Regions from separate parts of the Calorimonas adulescens genome, predicted to be linked through region 1. Evidence: riboswitches for the same ligand, from Rfam matches in the RefSeq annotation. Region 1 holds a riboswitch; the other holds the start of a gene.
What was found. Region 1 has a riboswitch for thiamine pyrophosphate ahead of thiD (bifunctional hydroxymethylpyrimidine kinase/phosphomethylpyrimidine kinase). Riboswitches for the same ligand answer to the same signal wherever they lie in the genome.
Positions count from the first base shown of each region.

Region 2: it holds a riboswitch for thiamine pyrophosphate, as region 1 does, so the genes downstream of both, thiT (energy-coupled thiamine transporter ThiT) here and thiD (bifunctional hydroxymethylpyrimidine kinase/phosphomethylpyrimidine kinase) in region 1, are expected to answer to the same signal.

Region 1 is NZ_VTPS01000017.1:3,670-11,636, reverse strand. It holds gene FWJ32_RS10350 (OsmC family protein) at 1-160, opposite strand, end outside; gene FWJ32_RS10345 (thiaminase II/PqqC family protein) at 684-911, opposite strand; gene thiM (hydroxyethylthiazole kinase) at 974-1,765, opposite strand; gene thiE (thiamine phosphate synthase) at 1,786-2,427, opposite strand; gene FWJ32_RS10330 (MTH1187 family thiamine-binding protein) at 2,433-2,732, opposite strand; gene cytX (putative hydroxymethylpyrimidine transporter CytX) at 2,765-3,952, opposite strand; gene thiD (bifunctional hydroxymethylpyrimidine kinase/phosphomethylpyrimidine kinase) at 3,942-4,733, opposite strand; TPP riboswitch at 4,805-4,909, opposite strand; gene FWJ32_RS10315 (tetratricopeptide repeat protein) at 5,029-7,035, opposite strand; gene FWJ32_RS10310 (sensor histidine kinase) at 7,200-7,967, opposite strand, start outside.
Region 2 is NZ_VTPS01000008.1:72,441-80,407, forward strand. It holds gene FWJ32_RS06570 (carbon starvation CstA family protein) at 1-1,295, opposite strand, end outside; gene FWJ32_RS06575 (DUF8052 family protein) at 1,317-1,829, opposite strand; gene thiT (energy-coupled thiamine transporter ThiT) at 2,041-2,685, opposite strand; TPP riboswitch at 2,741-2,843, opposite strand; gene FWJ32_RS06585 (MTH1187 family thiamine-binding protein) at 2,918-3,223, opposite strand; tRNA gene FWJ32_RS06590 (tRNA-Arg) at 3,446-3,521, shown strand; gene sufU (Fe-S cluster assembly sulfur transfer protein SufU) at 3,538-3,969, opposite strand; gene FWJ32_RS06600 (cysteine desulfurase) at 3,960-5,189, opposite strand; gene sufD (Fe-S cluster assembly protein SufD) at 5,186-6,301, opposite strand; gene sufB (Fe-S cluster assembly protein SufB) at 6,313-7,713, opposite strand; gene sufC (Fe-S cluster assembly ATPase SufC) at 7,728-7,967, opposite strand, start outside.

The DNA of each region.
Region 1 (7,967 bases):
CCAATGCGCACAGCAGCGCCTCCACTGGATTCATCCCCTTGTTGGTACCGCCCAAATCCTCCGGTTCATCCAAAATCATTTTAAATCCCCTTACATCACTCTCCACCATCAACCCTTCCGGCAACTTTCTTGAGGTGGCTTTAAATGTCACTACGGCCATTTTAAATCCCTCCCTTTGATAAATATAATTATATAGTTCAAAAGCTCTACAAAGAGCTAAGAACCCAGCGTAGCGGGAAAACCGACCCTTTTATTCTTTTTTAGTTTTCCCTTAAACTATTATAATATTACTTCATATTACTTCTTTATTTATAAAACTATTTTGTTTCATATAGCAGAGCACTTCAAGTAACCTTTTGGATACACTATGCCATCATGTTTTTATTGAACATATTTATAGGCTTAATTGCGTCCTATAATAAAAATAATACCTGCGTTTACAGATATACTAATATTTTGCCGTTAAATTATTTTAAGAAAATGTTTGGAAATGTCCAAAAAGCTATAAAAAACTATATCATATTTATATGCTCTTATTGTGTCATCAACAAAAAATACCTGCATTTTGCAGGCATATTAATATTCTGATATATACATTTTACCGTATCTTTTACACTGGACTATACAGTGCTGCACGTTATCATTTTTAAAATAGTCAACTTTAACAGGTTCTATTGCGAGGGTTATAAGTGTATTTTCACCGCATGGCCAGGCCTTATTTCAAGACCAAACCCCCATCTCTCCGCATATCCCCTGTGCAATTTCAGTTCGTTAATGCTGCTATCAAGCAGATACTTGAAGTCATACATTGCCTCCCTATCGGGACTTTTAGCTATAGCCGCAGCAAATACCCTGGCATAGGATTCAAGGTAAAAGGCGTCCTGAGATATCAGGTACGGCGTCAGGACCATTATGACAAAATAGCCGATGAGAGCGCCTATACCGCTGGATTAAGTTTATACATGCTGTCACCTCATTCTATCTTTACCTTTTTCCCCGCCTTTAACTTTTCTTCCGTGAGATTGTATATCTCGTCAAAGAATGCTGCCCTAAAGCTGCCCGGGCCATTTACCTCCTGATGGGCAGCGGCCAGTTCACCAGCCAGGCCAAATGACGCAAAAGCCGCCACAGTTGCATCAAAGTAGTCCGATTCTGCCCCGCAGAAACAGCCCACCACAGACGTGAGCATACAGCCCGTGCCTGTGATGGTACCCATCATGGGGTGTCCATTGTCCACGTATGCAACCCTCTTCCCATCGGTTATAATATCTGTCACACCGGAGGCGGCAATAATACAGCCGTTATCCATTGCCAGTCTTTTGTAAGACCCTACGTCACCGTGGCCTCCCTCAGCTTCTACCCCCCTGATTTTTCCTCCTGCCCCTGCCAATATCCCTATCTCTGCAATGTTACCCTTTATTACAGAGAGCCTGAGCTCACGCATAATCCTTTTAGCACTCTCCGTCCTCATGGCAGTAGCCCCTGCACCTACCGGGTCCAAAATCACCGGTATGCCTAAAGAATTTGCCGTCCTGCCAGCCATTATCATGGCATCCACCTGTTCCCTCGTGAGTGTGCCTATATTGAGTACAAGAGCCTGAGATGCAGCTACCATCTCTTCAACCTCCTCTATAGCATGTGCCATTACCGGCAGCCCACCTATGGCAAGGGTTATATTAGCGCAGTCATTTACAGTGACTATGTTTGTAATGTGGTGTACCAGTGGTTTCCTTCCCCTGATCCTGTTTAAAAGTCCCTCTATCATATCTATCCCCTCCTAAATGTTCACATAGATTGATTTCTGTCCTTAAACGCCCTCTCTATCTCCTTTATTAGCAGTCTTGCATTTTTCTCTATGTCCCCTGAGAATACAGCAGATACCGTGGATAACCCGTCAACCCCGGTCTTAACCATTACCTCGTAAGCGTTTTCCAGTGTTATGCCCCCTATGGCCACCACAGGTATATCTACCGCCTCTTTAATCATCTTTACCCTCTCCAGACCTATGGCGTCTGATTCCGGCTTTGTTAGAGTGGAGTAGACAGCCCCCACTCCCAGGTAGTCTGCACCGTCCCTCTGGGCCTTAATGCCCTCCTCCACTGTCTTTGCAGATACACCCAGTATCTTCCCCGGCCCTATCATCCTCCTCACCACATCTGCAGGCAGGTCCTCCTGACCCACATGCACCCCGTCGGCATCTACCGCAAGGGCCACATCAACCCTGTCATTTATTATCAGGGGAATATTGTATAAACCTGTCACCTCTTTTACCTTTAATGCCAGCCCATAAAACTCCCGGCCCCCTATGTTCTTTTCCCTGAGCTGTATGATGGTTGCACCACCCTTAATGGCCATCTCCACCGCCTCGACCAGGGTAATGCCATTAAGATATGAACGGTCTGTTACAGCATAAAGCCTTAAGTCCATGTTGCCTACCTCCATTCCTCTTTATATTTTCCTATTTTCTCATCCATGGTTACCCCGTCGGGGCTGTAGTCAATCTTTACCACCGATATAACCCTGTGTACCCCTTCTTTTTCACATATTTCATGCACCTTGCTGACTATACCCAAAAGGGTGTCAAGGTCACCTTCCATGGTTGTCTCCATTGGTCCCACCAGATGCTTAACACCCGTAGCTTTAATGTATTCAATCACCCTGTCCACCACAGAATATACCTTCTCCTCTTCCACCAATGGTATTACCTGAAGGCTAAGGTTTACACTGCTCATGTCTTTCACCTCCCCTCTGGTTACGGTTAACCTCACAATGCCTTTGGTTTAGCGGCCATTTCAGCTTCCCTTATGCCTGCATAAATTATCCCTGTGAGGATTGCATCGGGCAGTGTGACCCCTATGGGTATATCTAATCCCATAATAATATAGTAAAGCACTGACCCAATGACCCATGAAATCAATGCCTCAATGCTGAATTTCGAATTTCTCATATCTGTCTTAAATACAAAGTAGTCTACCAAAAGAACGGCAAAGAGTGGGGCAAACACCGAACCTATGGCATACAGGAAGTTTTCGTACTGTTCCATGGGGAAGAACAGGGCAACCATCATTCCTATCACCCCCATAACAACCGATACCAGTCTCTCATCACCCTTTCTTATGTTGAGAAGCGATACAGCCGAGGAGTACACATCCAGGAAAGTGGTGGTTACTGTGGACATGATGACAATTATCATGGCAAACACACCAAGGTTTGCCTTTAGCATTATGCCTGTAGGGTCATCAGTGCCGAAGGCCAGGCCTGTGGCCAGGCCGATGACATACATCCATGTGCTCCCCAGGAAGTAGCCTGTCCATATAGCTATTGAAGAGCCCCTTTCAGACTCAGCCATCCTGGTATAATCCGAAACCAGGGGCAACCAGGATAGCGGCATTACCACAGCCAGCTCTACACCATGTCCAAAACTCATGCCCCCAGATGCCACTGCCGGCATCCCTCCTTTAAACACAGTATAGCTCATAACTATGGTAAGAACCAGCAGCATAGAAACTGCAATACCGTTTATCACATTGAACCCATAGCTACCCGAATAGAGCCACAGTATCACCAGAAGACCAACCATAAGCGCCCAGAGATGGAAATTATCAAACCCCCATAAACTTATGGAAATAGAATTTAAAGAACGGCCGGCCACTATAATCATTATGGCTGTCCATCCAATAAGCTGCAGAACATTCAATGCCGAAAAAAGATATGAGCCGCATACCCCAAAGGCATACCGCGTAGACTCCATAGAACCTGCCTTTTCCCTAAAGCCAATGATCCCTGCTAGCACGAGAAAGGTATTCCCCAGGATATGCCCCAAGACAATTGCAGCCACACCATTTTTAAAACCGAGCGGAGTGTACAGGGCGCCTGTCATTATCTCCGCCATGGATATGGCTGCGCCAAACCATAGCAGAAACATACTGAAGCTGCTGAGTTTAGTTTTCATTGTCCCACCTCCAGAAGTGGTTTGTGGGCCCCACCCCATGACCAATATCCAGAGAATTTTTTATCGCCCCTGTGATATAATCCTTTGCCCGTTTAACAGATTCAATAAGGTCATAACCCAAGGCCAGGTTTGCTGCTATGGCAGAAGAAAATGTACATCCTGTCCCGTGGGTGTTTCTGGTGTTTACTCTCTCCGATGTTATCTCATAAAATTTGTGCCCATCATAGAATACATCTAAGGCATCACCTGTAAGGTGTCCACCCTTTACTACAACACTCTTTGCCCCAAGCCCTATTATCTTCCTTGCTGCCTCTCTCATGTCTTCTGGCGTCTTTATCACCATGCCAGTCAGTGCCTCTGCCTCCATAAGGTTTGGGGTTACCACAAGGCTCAATGGAATCAGTTTGTCCTTTAAGGCATTCATTGCTTCAGGCTTTAAAAGGTAGCTCCCGCCCTTGGAGATCATAACCGGGTCCAAGACCACTTTCCTCGGACCGTACTTCTTCAAGCCGTCAGCTATGGCACCTATTATCCCTCCACTGGAAACCATACCTATCTTTACTGCGTCAGGATAGAGGTCCTCAAATACTGCCTGCATCTGGAGCGATACCATTTCCGGGCTTATATCCTCTATACCTATAACGCCCCTTGTATTTTGAGCCGTCACCGATGTGATTACGCTCATGCCAAAGACCCCGTGGGCTGAAAATGTTTTAATGTCAGCCTGTATGCCCGCTCCGCCTCCCGAGTCTGAGCCCGCTATTGTCAATGCTAGTTTCATGTTAAACACCCCCAAAATAATTAAACCCACCTGCTGCAGGTGGGTTTTTTAAAAATAAAAAGTGCCCTGTGTAAGGCACTTTCATGCTTTCCTACGCAGGTATTATCCTGACAGGTTCAAGGGTCGGGAACGTGTCCCCTCTCAGCCTCAGTAAAGAAGCTCCCCTAGCATCCATCTAATTAAGTTTTCACTCTATATTATTCTATACTATTTTGCAAATTCCTGCCTCCGGTATAAATTTTTATTGGCTTATGAGGCTACCGCCATCCTTTATATGCTTTTCAACTAAGATAACCTATTTTGTAATGCTCTTAATGAGCCAGTTATCTCCACGTTGTTCAAATGCCACTGTGACCCCGGCAGCCGGGCCATCAACTATCCTCAATGGGCCTTTTTTCTCCACCTCTGGGCTATCAAGCTGCAGCGACCAGCAACCATTTAAAGCAGGCTGTACGAGATTGAGCTCTTTGGCCTTCTCAACCAGGCCTTCATCTGTAACCAAGACCCTCGCAGATTTTTCGTTACCCGTGGAGAGCATATATACGAATTCCACAAGGGTGTCATATGCAGATGGGGCTGTGCGGCTGTCAATAAGCTTATAACTGTCGCCATCTCTCTCCCATGTGTCGATAAAGTGGCGGTGTGGGCCATCATTACTCTCATTAAATATCCTGCCTTTTGCATCGTCTGTATGCCATGAATCACTCTGCAGTGTAAACCGATCAATACCCTGTCCGTCAAAAGCCAATTCGCCGTGGCTGCTCCTCCATTGGTACAGTGGCGGCCTCCAAACAAGCCTCCACCTGTCATTTACAAGCCTCAGCAGAATATAATACGGACGAGGGGTAAGATTGCCAATATATGATGTTTCTATCACCAACCCCATCTCCGTGCTGCCATCTGGCCCCTTGACCACCCTGCTATCATACACAGCAGATGTAAAGGCTGCTTCTGTTGGAAACTCGTTTGAAAAAAAGAGCTGGTGCTTCATCTTACCCTCTTCCCACCAGAAGATCTCATGAGCCTTCATGAGACTTTCGCTCTTGTAGTCTACAAACACAACCCGGTTTATGCCGTTCGCATTGGCGGATACATCCTTGTAGGCAACATCAATATTATTTTCCCCTGTCCATTCCACAAATTTATCCCCATTAAACCTGCCTGCGTACAGCTTTTTAAAATAGTTTTCCACAATATCCACAGTTTTGTACACAGGCAACCTGTTGATAGCCCTCCTGGTTTCTATTTCCATGGACTGTTTTTGAGCTTTTTTGTAATATTCAAGGGCCTTATCGTAGTTCTTCTGGGCCCTGCATATTTCACCCATCCCAAAGTATGCCTTTGCTGCCATCCTTGGTGAAGATACAGGAATCGGCTGCTTCTCATCCACTGGAATAAGTCCTTCATATATGTATGATGCCTCTTCATACCTGCCCATGTCCCTCAAGACATCAGCCTTGAGCAGAAAAAAACTGGTATCATCTGGATAGTCGCTTTTCATCTTGAGACCTGAAGATATTGAAGATAAAGCAGAGTTTAACTGGCCGGCCCGATACTGTGCCAGTCCTAAGTAGTACCAGTACGCCCGCATTTCCGGCATTGTCTTTACCTTATCCTTATAGTATTCCACAACCCTAGGATAATAGGCCCTGTAGACATCGGGTGCACTCTCAAAGTTTTTATCTCTCTCATTCCATCGCATAACCTCAACGCTGTATGCATCCCCTGTATCCTTAGTCCACAGTGCCACCTCCGCAATACCATCCTTGCCATAGTCACCATCAATATCCTCCACATCCATCCTGTGATATGAGGTCCTGTATATATTCTGCAGTGAGTTGCTTCTCCATGTAAATACATCTAAAGCGTTACCTGCTGAGGCTCCTATAGTCCAACCAATGAGGATATCGGCCAGCCCATCCCCTGTCACATCTGCAATTTTAACTGTATCAAAACCATATCCCTTTCCCACATCAGTCCATACAATTTTGTAAGAACCCCCGCTCCTCTTGAGCAAAAACGCCCCTACCTTGCTTTCATCAAATCTGTATGTGGCAAGATATTCAGGGGTCTGGTCGCTATCTACATTTACCGGAAACACAGACACCCCGTCTACATCCTCCAGCTTCGCACCCGCGGGGAGATAGTCCATTACTTCTTTCATATAACCCTGCACACCCTTACCGGATTCTTCCCCCACTGATGGTGGCTTCATGGTAGCACCTGGAGTAGGAAGGCTGGAACAACCACCTATAAATATTAATGCTGATACCAGTGCCAGGCTTATAATACGCTTATGCACGCTATCGCCTCCTGCTTATAATATACTACTTATGCAAAAACAATGGGTTAACAAAGGGTTAAATTTTACTTAAGCAAATATACGGACACGACATATAACACCCGGAGACTCCACTAAAGCAGGCCTGTAATGTGCAGGCGCACCCAAAAACGAAATGGTAAATTTTATGCAGGAAGCTCTATCATCACCGATGTTCCTTCGCCAACCCTGCTCTTTATGTTTATCTTGCCTCCATGAAGCTCAATTATCTCCTTGGATATGGCCAGGCCGAGTCCACTCCCGGAAGCCTTCGCCTTTGCCGTGTAGAACTTTTCTGTTATATGATTTAAATCCCCTTCAGGTATACCGCAGCCTGTATCTTGGACAACAATCCTTGCTATATCCTGTGACTTTTCTGCATATATACCTATCTCCCCGCCGCTGTCAGTAAACTTCAGGGAATTGTCCAGAATATTTATAAGTACCTGTCTAAGCCTGCTGGCATCTCCTTCGATCATAGGTAGGTCATCTAAGTCCACATCCAACCTGATCCCAAGCCTTTCCGCTCTTGGGCGTATCTGGTCAACTGTGGAGATTATCAGTTCCTTGAGATCTACCGGCCCCATATTGAGAGAGATACGTCCTGACTCCAGCTTGCTGAAATCAAGGAGTTTGTTTACCATTACCGTAAGCCTGTCCGTTTCTTTTTCTATTATGTCTAAGCCCTTTTTCATAATTTCCTCGTCTGAGCCTTCTTTTAGTGTGACCACCCATCCTTTAATGGATGTGAGAGGCGTTCTTATCTCGTGAGATACAGAGCTTATAAAGTCATTCTTCATAGTATCCAGTTTTTCCAGTTCTACAGCCGCCTGATTCAAAGTCTCGGCCAGGGTGCCTATCTCATCATTAAATCTCTTGCTCACCCTCACCTTGAAATCTCCAGCGCTTATCTC
Region 2 (7,967 bases), on a different contig from region 1:
GAGGCAACATACCTGTCACTAAAGAATTTTGCCACAGGGTTAGAAGATACCACTATCTCTCCAGACTCTGATATATTCTCAAAGAACTCCTGGAAAGCAAACCTTCCAAGCCTTGTAGCTGTATCCAGTGTAGTCATGGCAAAGGCAGAAACAGCCAATGCAGCAAATGTTTTCCCTACAACCTGATTTACACCAAAGCTAGTCATAAATGTACCTAATCCATCAGCAAATACATTAGTGGGACCAAACTTCATAAGCTCTGTAAATTTATCCCCCGTAAGGTATGCAGCGGTTATCGTTGCAATTATGGCCAGAGCACTTTCAATCAGCATCGAGCCATAGCCTATTACCTTGGCATCTCCTTCTCTGTCAAGTTGTTTTGCTGTGGTACCAGAGGCCACCAGTGAGTGGAAACCCGATATAGCACCACAGGCTATGGTGATAAACAGCATCGGAAATAGATATTGCGTACCCACCTTAAAGCTTGTAAACGCTTGAAGTTGAATCCTCGGGTTATAAAGCAGTATACCAATAACACCGCCAATCATCATTCCATAAAGAAGAAAAGAGTTCAAGTAGTCCCTTGGCTGCAGGAGTATCCACACGGGCATGACAGAAGCAACTACAATATATACAGCAAGGATGATTATCCATGTGGTCTTAGGCAGGGACAGCGGGGCTATATAACCTATCCATATACATAACACCAAAACTGCCACACCCAACACGGTACTCAAGCCAAGTGACGCATTTCTCCTGTATACACTAAAGCCAAAGGCTACAGCAAGGGGTATAAACAAGAGAGAGGCTGTAGCTGCCTGCGGTGTTGCAACAAAGGTATCGGCAACTATGTTTGCAAAGGCTGCTACTATAAGTACCAGTGTCAACCAGGAAAACAAAAGGAACAGCCTCTTTGCTGTCAAGCCAACATTCACCTCTATGATATCACCTATGGACTTGCCCTTATGCCTCAATGATGCAAGAAGTGAACCAAAATCATGGGGCGCTCCCATGAATATGCCGCCTATAAGAATCCAGAGTGTTACTGGCACCCAGCCGAATATGGCAGCCTGGATAGGCCCGTTTATAGGACCTGCACCGGCTATGGAGGCAAAGTGATGGCCCAGAAGGACAGGCGCCTTTGCCGGGGCATAGTCCACTCCATCATACATGGTGTGTGCCGGTGTATCCTTGTCCGGCTGAAGTCCCCATTGCTTTGCAAGCCAACCGCCATAAAAGATATAAGCCAATACGAGTAGAATAATAGCACCTACAAGCAAAATTACTGCACTCATAAAAACATTTCCCTCCCTTTATTATAAATAATTGGGCTTTGGCATCGGAATCATAAAATCCTTTATCACCTCTCTTCCCTTCCTGTTTGCCGCCACCCTATTGGAAGCAAGGTCAACAGCTAAAAGCCTTATTTCTCCCCATCCTTTTATCCCAAACATGTAGTATCTTGTATACCTGTAACTTTTGATAAATTTCTCTACATCCCTGTTAATACCTCTGTCAGTTACCATTACTCCAGTCAATATGGTGCACATATGCTCCGTATGCGGTTTAATGAGGACCTCGACCTGCTCTTTCAACCATGTGCCAAACTCTGCTGCATTATCAAGCCTTAGATCTTCATAATATTTCACGAGCCTGTACTCATGGGTCTCGTATGCATCCAGCACATCTATCAAAAAGTACCTCTCATTCCTCATATGAAACTCTGCATATATATCTAGAAGCTGGCCATCCAGCTCGTGGTCTCTGTATACATCATAATAGACACTGTGTCTTTTCTCTAACAAGTCCAGATATTCATCCTTTCCCATCTGTATGCACCCCGTCAAAGCAATTATTTTCCTTTTTATGTATTCTACTTTATATATTCTACATTGTAGCGGGAATTCCTGCATTTTTAAAAAATAAAAATCAATTTTGCTTATTCATTTTGTTTAGTATTTGACATTATCTTATGTATACAAGAAGACCATGGATACAAAAACCGCCTCTCTTTGAGGCGGTACTTCGTGCTACAGCATTTTATGCTCTTATTATACTGCGTCTGAGGTTCTGGACAGCGTTATAAAATTGGGGTATAAGTGATATTGCAAAGCATATGGCAACCTCCGTGCCTATTATGGACCCGTTGACCGCTATGGAGTAAGCAAAAGGGCTCATCCCCGGAGGCGCATATGAACCGAAAAATATAACACCGGAGAGGAAGTGAAAGAAAAACCTCCCAAAGCCCCCTACCAGTATTCCCAGCCTGAAATTATCCTTAAAAAATCCGGCCAGGCCAAGCGCTGCAAAGGGCAGTGGGTAGTCTAAAAGCACCTGTGCCCAATGAAGTATATACGGGTCCTGTATGAGTTGAAGTATACCGTATGCAGCTCCTGCCGTGATACCCGCAACCGGTCCAAAATAGTATGCATATATAAAGAGCGGCAGCATACTGCCGGGGGTTATAGACCCTCCCTGCGGCCAGTGGTAAAACCTGATATAGGATAGAAGAAATGAAATTGCTATGCAGACTCCTCCATACACGATGGTCCTTGTGTCAAACTTGAGCCTGTCCCTGTAGAAATGGAACAAAGCCGCTGCAGCTACCAGTATTAAGAGAACAGCAATGGTTGCAGAACGGATCTCTGCAAAATCACCAAATATTGATGCAAGATAGTTTAACATAAAAAAGCCTCCTTTCGAGGCCGTGCCGCTAAATAAAAAACCGCAACCTGTAGGTTACGGCGGAAACCCGCTTTCCCTACGCCAGCATTACCTGGACAGGTTCAAGGGGTCCGTAGAATACTCTACGATCTCAGCATAACGCTCCCCCAGCGGACACAGTCTCTTAAATTTTCAACACTTATTATAATACACTATAATACAATATTCAATAACAAATAAGTAACTTTTATCCTTAAACCTCCTGCTTTCGCAGTACTGATATCACCTTCTGCTCCATGGTGGCCTCTTTATCTCTCCTGTCATCAATACGGAGGGTAGTAGAGACCCTCAATGCCCCCTTTTCAAAGGGTACCTCATGCATCCTCATAACCACATCCACAATCTTATGAACGTCACCCTCTATTACTGTACCCATGGGCGTGAGCTGATACCTTATATCCTTCTCTTTTCTCAGTACATCTTCACAGGCAGCCACATAGCTGGAAAGGCTTGTAGAGCCTGTACCAAGTGGTACTATTACAACCTCAGCTATGGCCATATCTATCCCTCCCATTATATTTAATAAATTAAGCCTTTGCATAACTTGAAACCTTTATCTTTACTGCATTTCAAGTTATTAAAAGTCTTTATAACCCCTGTTTTTTGTAAGAGTTTGTCTTCGTCTTATCTAAACATATCAAGTAACCAATGCCCAACAAAAGGTTGTATATTTAAAGCAATTGAACCTCAAGTGAATTTGTGATATTATAGTATGTAGTGTGCGCCTGTAGCTCAGTGGATAGAGCGTCTGACTCCGGATCAGAAGGCCGCAGGTTCGACTCCTGTCAGGCGCACCAGTATTTAACCGCCTACTTATTTTCCCTCTTCTTTTTCTTCGACAACTTCCTCCAGTGTCTTCCACGGCAGGAGGGCGCATTTCACACGCGCTGGAAAGTCAGCTACCCCGGCAAGGGCCTGGGCATCACCCAGGTCATCCAGGTTCACATCTTTCTTATAGAGCATGTCCGTAAACTCCTGTATGAGTTTTTTAGCTTCCTCAAGCTTTTTGCCTTTTATAAGGTCTATGAGCATGGATGTTGAGGCCTGGCTTATGGCACACCCCTGGCCTGTAAATGAGGCGTCCTTTATGACATCTCCATCCATCTTCAGGTAGATGGTGATGACATCGCCACAGAGTGGGTTGTGGCCCTTCTCCTCTATATCGGCATCCTCCATTTTCTTCTTATTTGGTGAATTCTGATAATGCTCCAGTATTATCTCTGAATAAAGCTGATTTAGCTCCATTTAAACCACTTCCTCACATTTTTCAAGCTCTCTATAAAGGCATCAACTTCTTCTCTGTCGTTATAGATATAGAAACTTGCCCTGCATGTGGCCGGTACACCTAAATATCTCATAAGGGGCTGTGCACAGTGATGTCCGCTTCTTATGGCTATCCCATCCTGGTCCAGTATAGTGGAGACATCATGGGGGTGAATATCAGCCACGTTAAAGGATATGACCCCTCCCCTGTCTCTTGTGTCCAGGGGCCCGTATATCTCTACCGAGTCTATCTCCCTTATCTTTTCCAGGGCATACTGTGTGAGCTCTAACTCATGATTGCGGATATTGTCTAACCCTATGCCTTCAAGGTATTCTATGGCAGCCGAAAGTCCGACAGCCCCCTCTACATTGGGCGTACCGGCCTCAAATTTTAAAGGTGGCTCTGCAAAGGTAGACCTGTCCTCGTAGACCTCGTCAATCATTTCGCCGCCTCTCAGGAATGGGGGTATACTGCTTAAGAGCTCTTTTCTTATATATAGGACACCAATACCCATAGGGCCCAGCATCTTGTGCCCCGAAAAGGCAAAGAAGTCACAGCCTATGCTCTTTACATCTACCTTCATGTGCGGCACGCTCTGGGCTCCATCTATGAGGACCATGGCACCTGCTTTGTGAGCCATCTCTGTAATTTCTTCAACGGGGTTTATGATCCCCAACACGTTGGAGACATGCTGAAGCGCCACCAGTTTTACCTTGCCTGTTAGCATCTCTCTAAAAGAGGACATATCCAGCCTGCCCTCTTTGTCTAAATAGACATATCTCAGTCTGGCGCCCTTCTTATCCGCTACCATCTGCCATGGAAGCATATTGCTGTGGTGTTCAGCCACGCTCAGTATTATTTCATCTCCCTCGCCTATATTCTCCATTGCCCACGTATATGCCACCAAGTTTATAGACTCAGAGGCATTCCTGGTGAATATAACAGTGCTTTCACTACCTGCATTGATGAATTTAGCCACCCTGTTCCTCGCCTGCTCATAGGCGTTGGTGGCCAGGCCGCTCAAGTAGTGAGCGCTCCTGTAGACGTTGGCATTCATAGATGAATAATAATTCTCTATAGCCTTTATGACAGACTCCGGTTTCTGCGTGGTGGCCGCATTGTCAAAATATATCAAGTTCTTCCCATAGGGCTTTATCTGCAGAACTGGAAAGTCATCCCTTATCTTTCTGGCATCTATCACCTTATAAGCCTCCTCTTAACAGCTTCCTTTACAGACTCTCTAATCTCATCGTCAGGTATAACATCAATCACAGGGTTGAAACTGGCCTCAACCAGAAGCATCCTGGCCTCATCAAGGCTGAGCCCTCTGCTCATCATATAATAAAGTGTATTTTCATTGAGCTCACCACAACTGGCAGCATGTCCGGCCTCCACATCCTCCTCGGCACATTTCAGGGCAGGTATGGCGTCAGACCTTACTGACCTGTCCAGGAGAAGCACACTCTCTTTCTCATTGCCTTTAGACTTTTTTGCCCCTCTCCTTATATCCAGGTCGCCCCTGAACACTGAATAGGCCTCATCCTTTAGTGCCCCCCTTATATCTATATCACTCACTGTATTTGGTGCAATGTGGTAAACCTTAAATGACATATCCAACCCTCTCTTACCATCAAGAAAGAATATGCCCTTTGCCATGTTCTCAGAGCCTGGATTCTCCATATATGATGTATAGTTTACCGCGCTCTTATACGAGCCCATCTCTATGACAGTCCAGTTTATCGATGAGTCCCTGCCGGCTATCCCTATTATTGAGTCAAAATTAAATGATGCATCTGAAAGTCTCTGAAGCTTTATCAGATTTATTTTTGCACCTTCCTTTGCCACAACCATTGTTATGCCATTATGGAAAGAATAGTCCTCCGTAACACCATTATAGCCTATTATTATATCCACACTGCTGAAAGGCTCCGCTATGATCACATTATGGTCTATGATGACATCGCCCGACGACATATAATTAACCATTACAGGTTTCTTGCTGTTAAACCCCTGTGGCACCTTGATAAATGCACCTGTATTAAAGTATGCCCCTGCCATGGCTGTGAATTTAGGGTCTACACCAAATGCCCTGTCTTGAACCAGTTCTCCAATCTCATCGTCGGAAACGTCCATTATATTTCTGACCGATACATCTCTACTTTCTATCTCCATTTTATCATAATTCTTGAACTCTGGAATTACAATGCCATCCAACTTTAACCTCTTCCAGTTTGGCATGTCAAGTTCACTATATGTCTTCTGGTTTGTCTCCCTGTATTTCTCCATCAAGCTGCTCTCCACCAGTTTTGCCATTCCCCTACCTCCTAACCTATACTGCCTTCCATCTCTATATTTATGAGCCTGTTTAGTTCCACAGCGTATTCTAACGGCAGTGAACCGGATATAGGCTCCACAAATCCCTTGACTATCATTGCCTTAGCCTCGTCCTCTGAAAGTCCCCTGCTCATGAGATAGAATATCTTGTCGTCACTTATCTTGCCTACCTTTGCCTCATACCCCATATCCACACAGTCGTTTTGCACCTCTATTATGGGCAGGGTATCAGAACGGGATATATCGTCCAGCATAAGGCCCTCACATTGCACTGTAGTCTTTACTCCTGTGGCCATGGGTCCCACTTTCAAAAGCCCCCTGAAATTGGTTATACCGCCATCCTTTGACAGGCTCTTTGATACCACCTTGGAAGAGGTATTGGGGGCTAAGTGAATCATCTTGGATCCCGTGTCTAAGTGCTGGCCCTTACCTGCGAAAGTAATACTGGTGAATTCAGAGGAAGCACCCTCTCCCCTTAATATGGATGCTGGATAAAGCATGGTCTTTTTGCTGCCAAATGACCCGGACACCCATATCATGCTGGCTCCCTCATCCACAAGTGCTCTCTTGGTATTCAGGTTATAGGTATTCTTGCTCCAGTTCTCTATGGTCGAGTAACGGAGCTTGGCGCCCTTCTTCACATATAACTCCACACAACCCGCATGGAGGTTGGATACCGAATACTGAGGTGCTGAACAGCCCTCTATATAATGGGCTTCTGCACCTTCATCAACTATGATGAGGGTATGTTCAAACTGGCCTGTCCCTGGCGCATTCATCCTGAAGTATGCCTGCAGGGGAGTCTCAACCTTTACCCCCTTTGGCACATAGACAAAACTCCCACCACTCCATATGGCACCATGAAGCGCGGCAAACTTATGATCGGTTGGCGGTACACATTTCATAAAGTACTCCCTTATAATATCAGGATATTTTTTTAAGGCTGAATCGAAGTCCTCAAATATGACCCCTTGCTTCCCAAGCTGCTCTTTTATATTATGGTATATCACCTCTGAGTCAAACTGCGCCCCAACACCGGCCAGATACTCCTTCTCTGCCTCGGGTATGCCCAGTCTGTCAAAGGTTTCCTTTATATCCTTGGGTACATCATCCCACGTCTTTGCCTTTTCGGCGTCCGGACTGATGTATGCCACAATGTCATCAATATTGAGTTCACTCAGGTCCACACCCCACGCAGGCATTGGCTTGCTGTTATATATCTCCAAGGACTTCAGGCGAAACTCCCTCATCCAGTCCGGTTCGCTCTTGAGAGATGATATTTCCTCTACTATTTCCCGTGTGAGGCCCTTTTTTGTCTTATGCCTGTATTTTACTTTTGCCTTTATGTTATATCTGGAAAAGTCTATATCATTTATTACAGTTTTAGCCATGCTCTCACTCCCTTTTAGATGAGCTCTTCTGCTCTTAATGCCTCATAGCCGGTCTCCTCCAGCTCTTTGGCTAAAGAGCTGTCCCCACTCTTCACTATCCTGCCATCCATCAGTACATGTACAAAGTCAGGCTCCAGGTAATCCAGTATGCGGTTATAATGTGTCACTATAAGGATTGACATATCCTCTGTCTTTACCTTCTTTATAGACTCAGCCACTATCCTCAATGCGTCTATGTCAAGCCCCGAATCAAT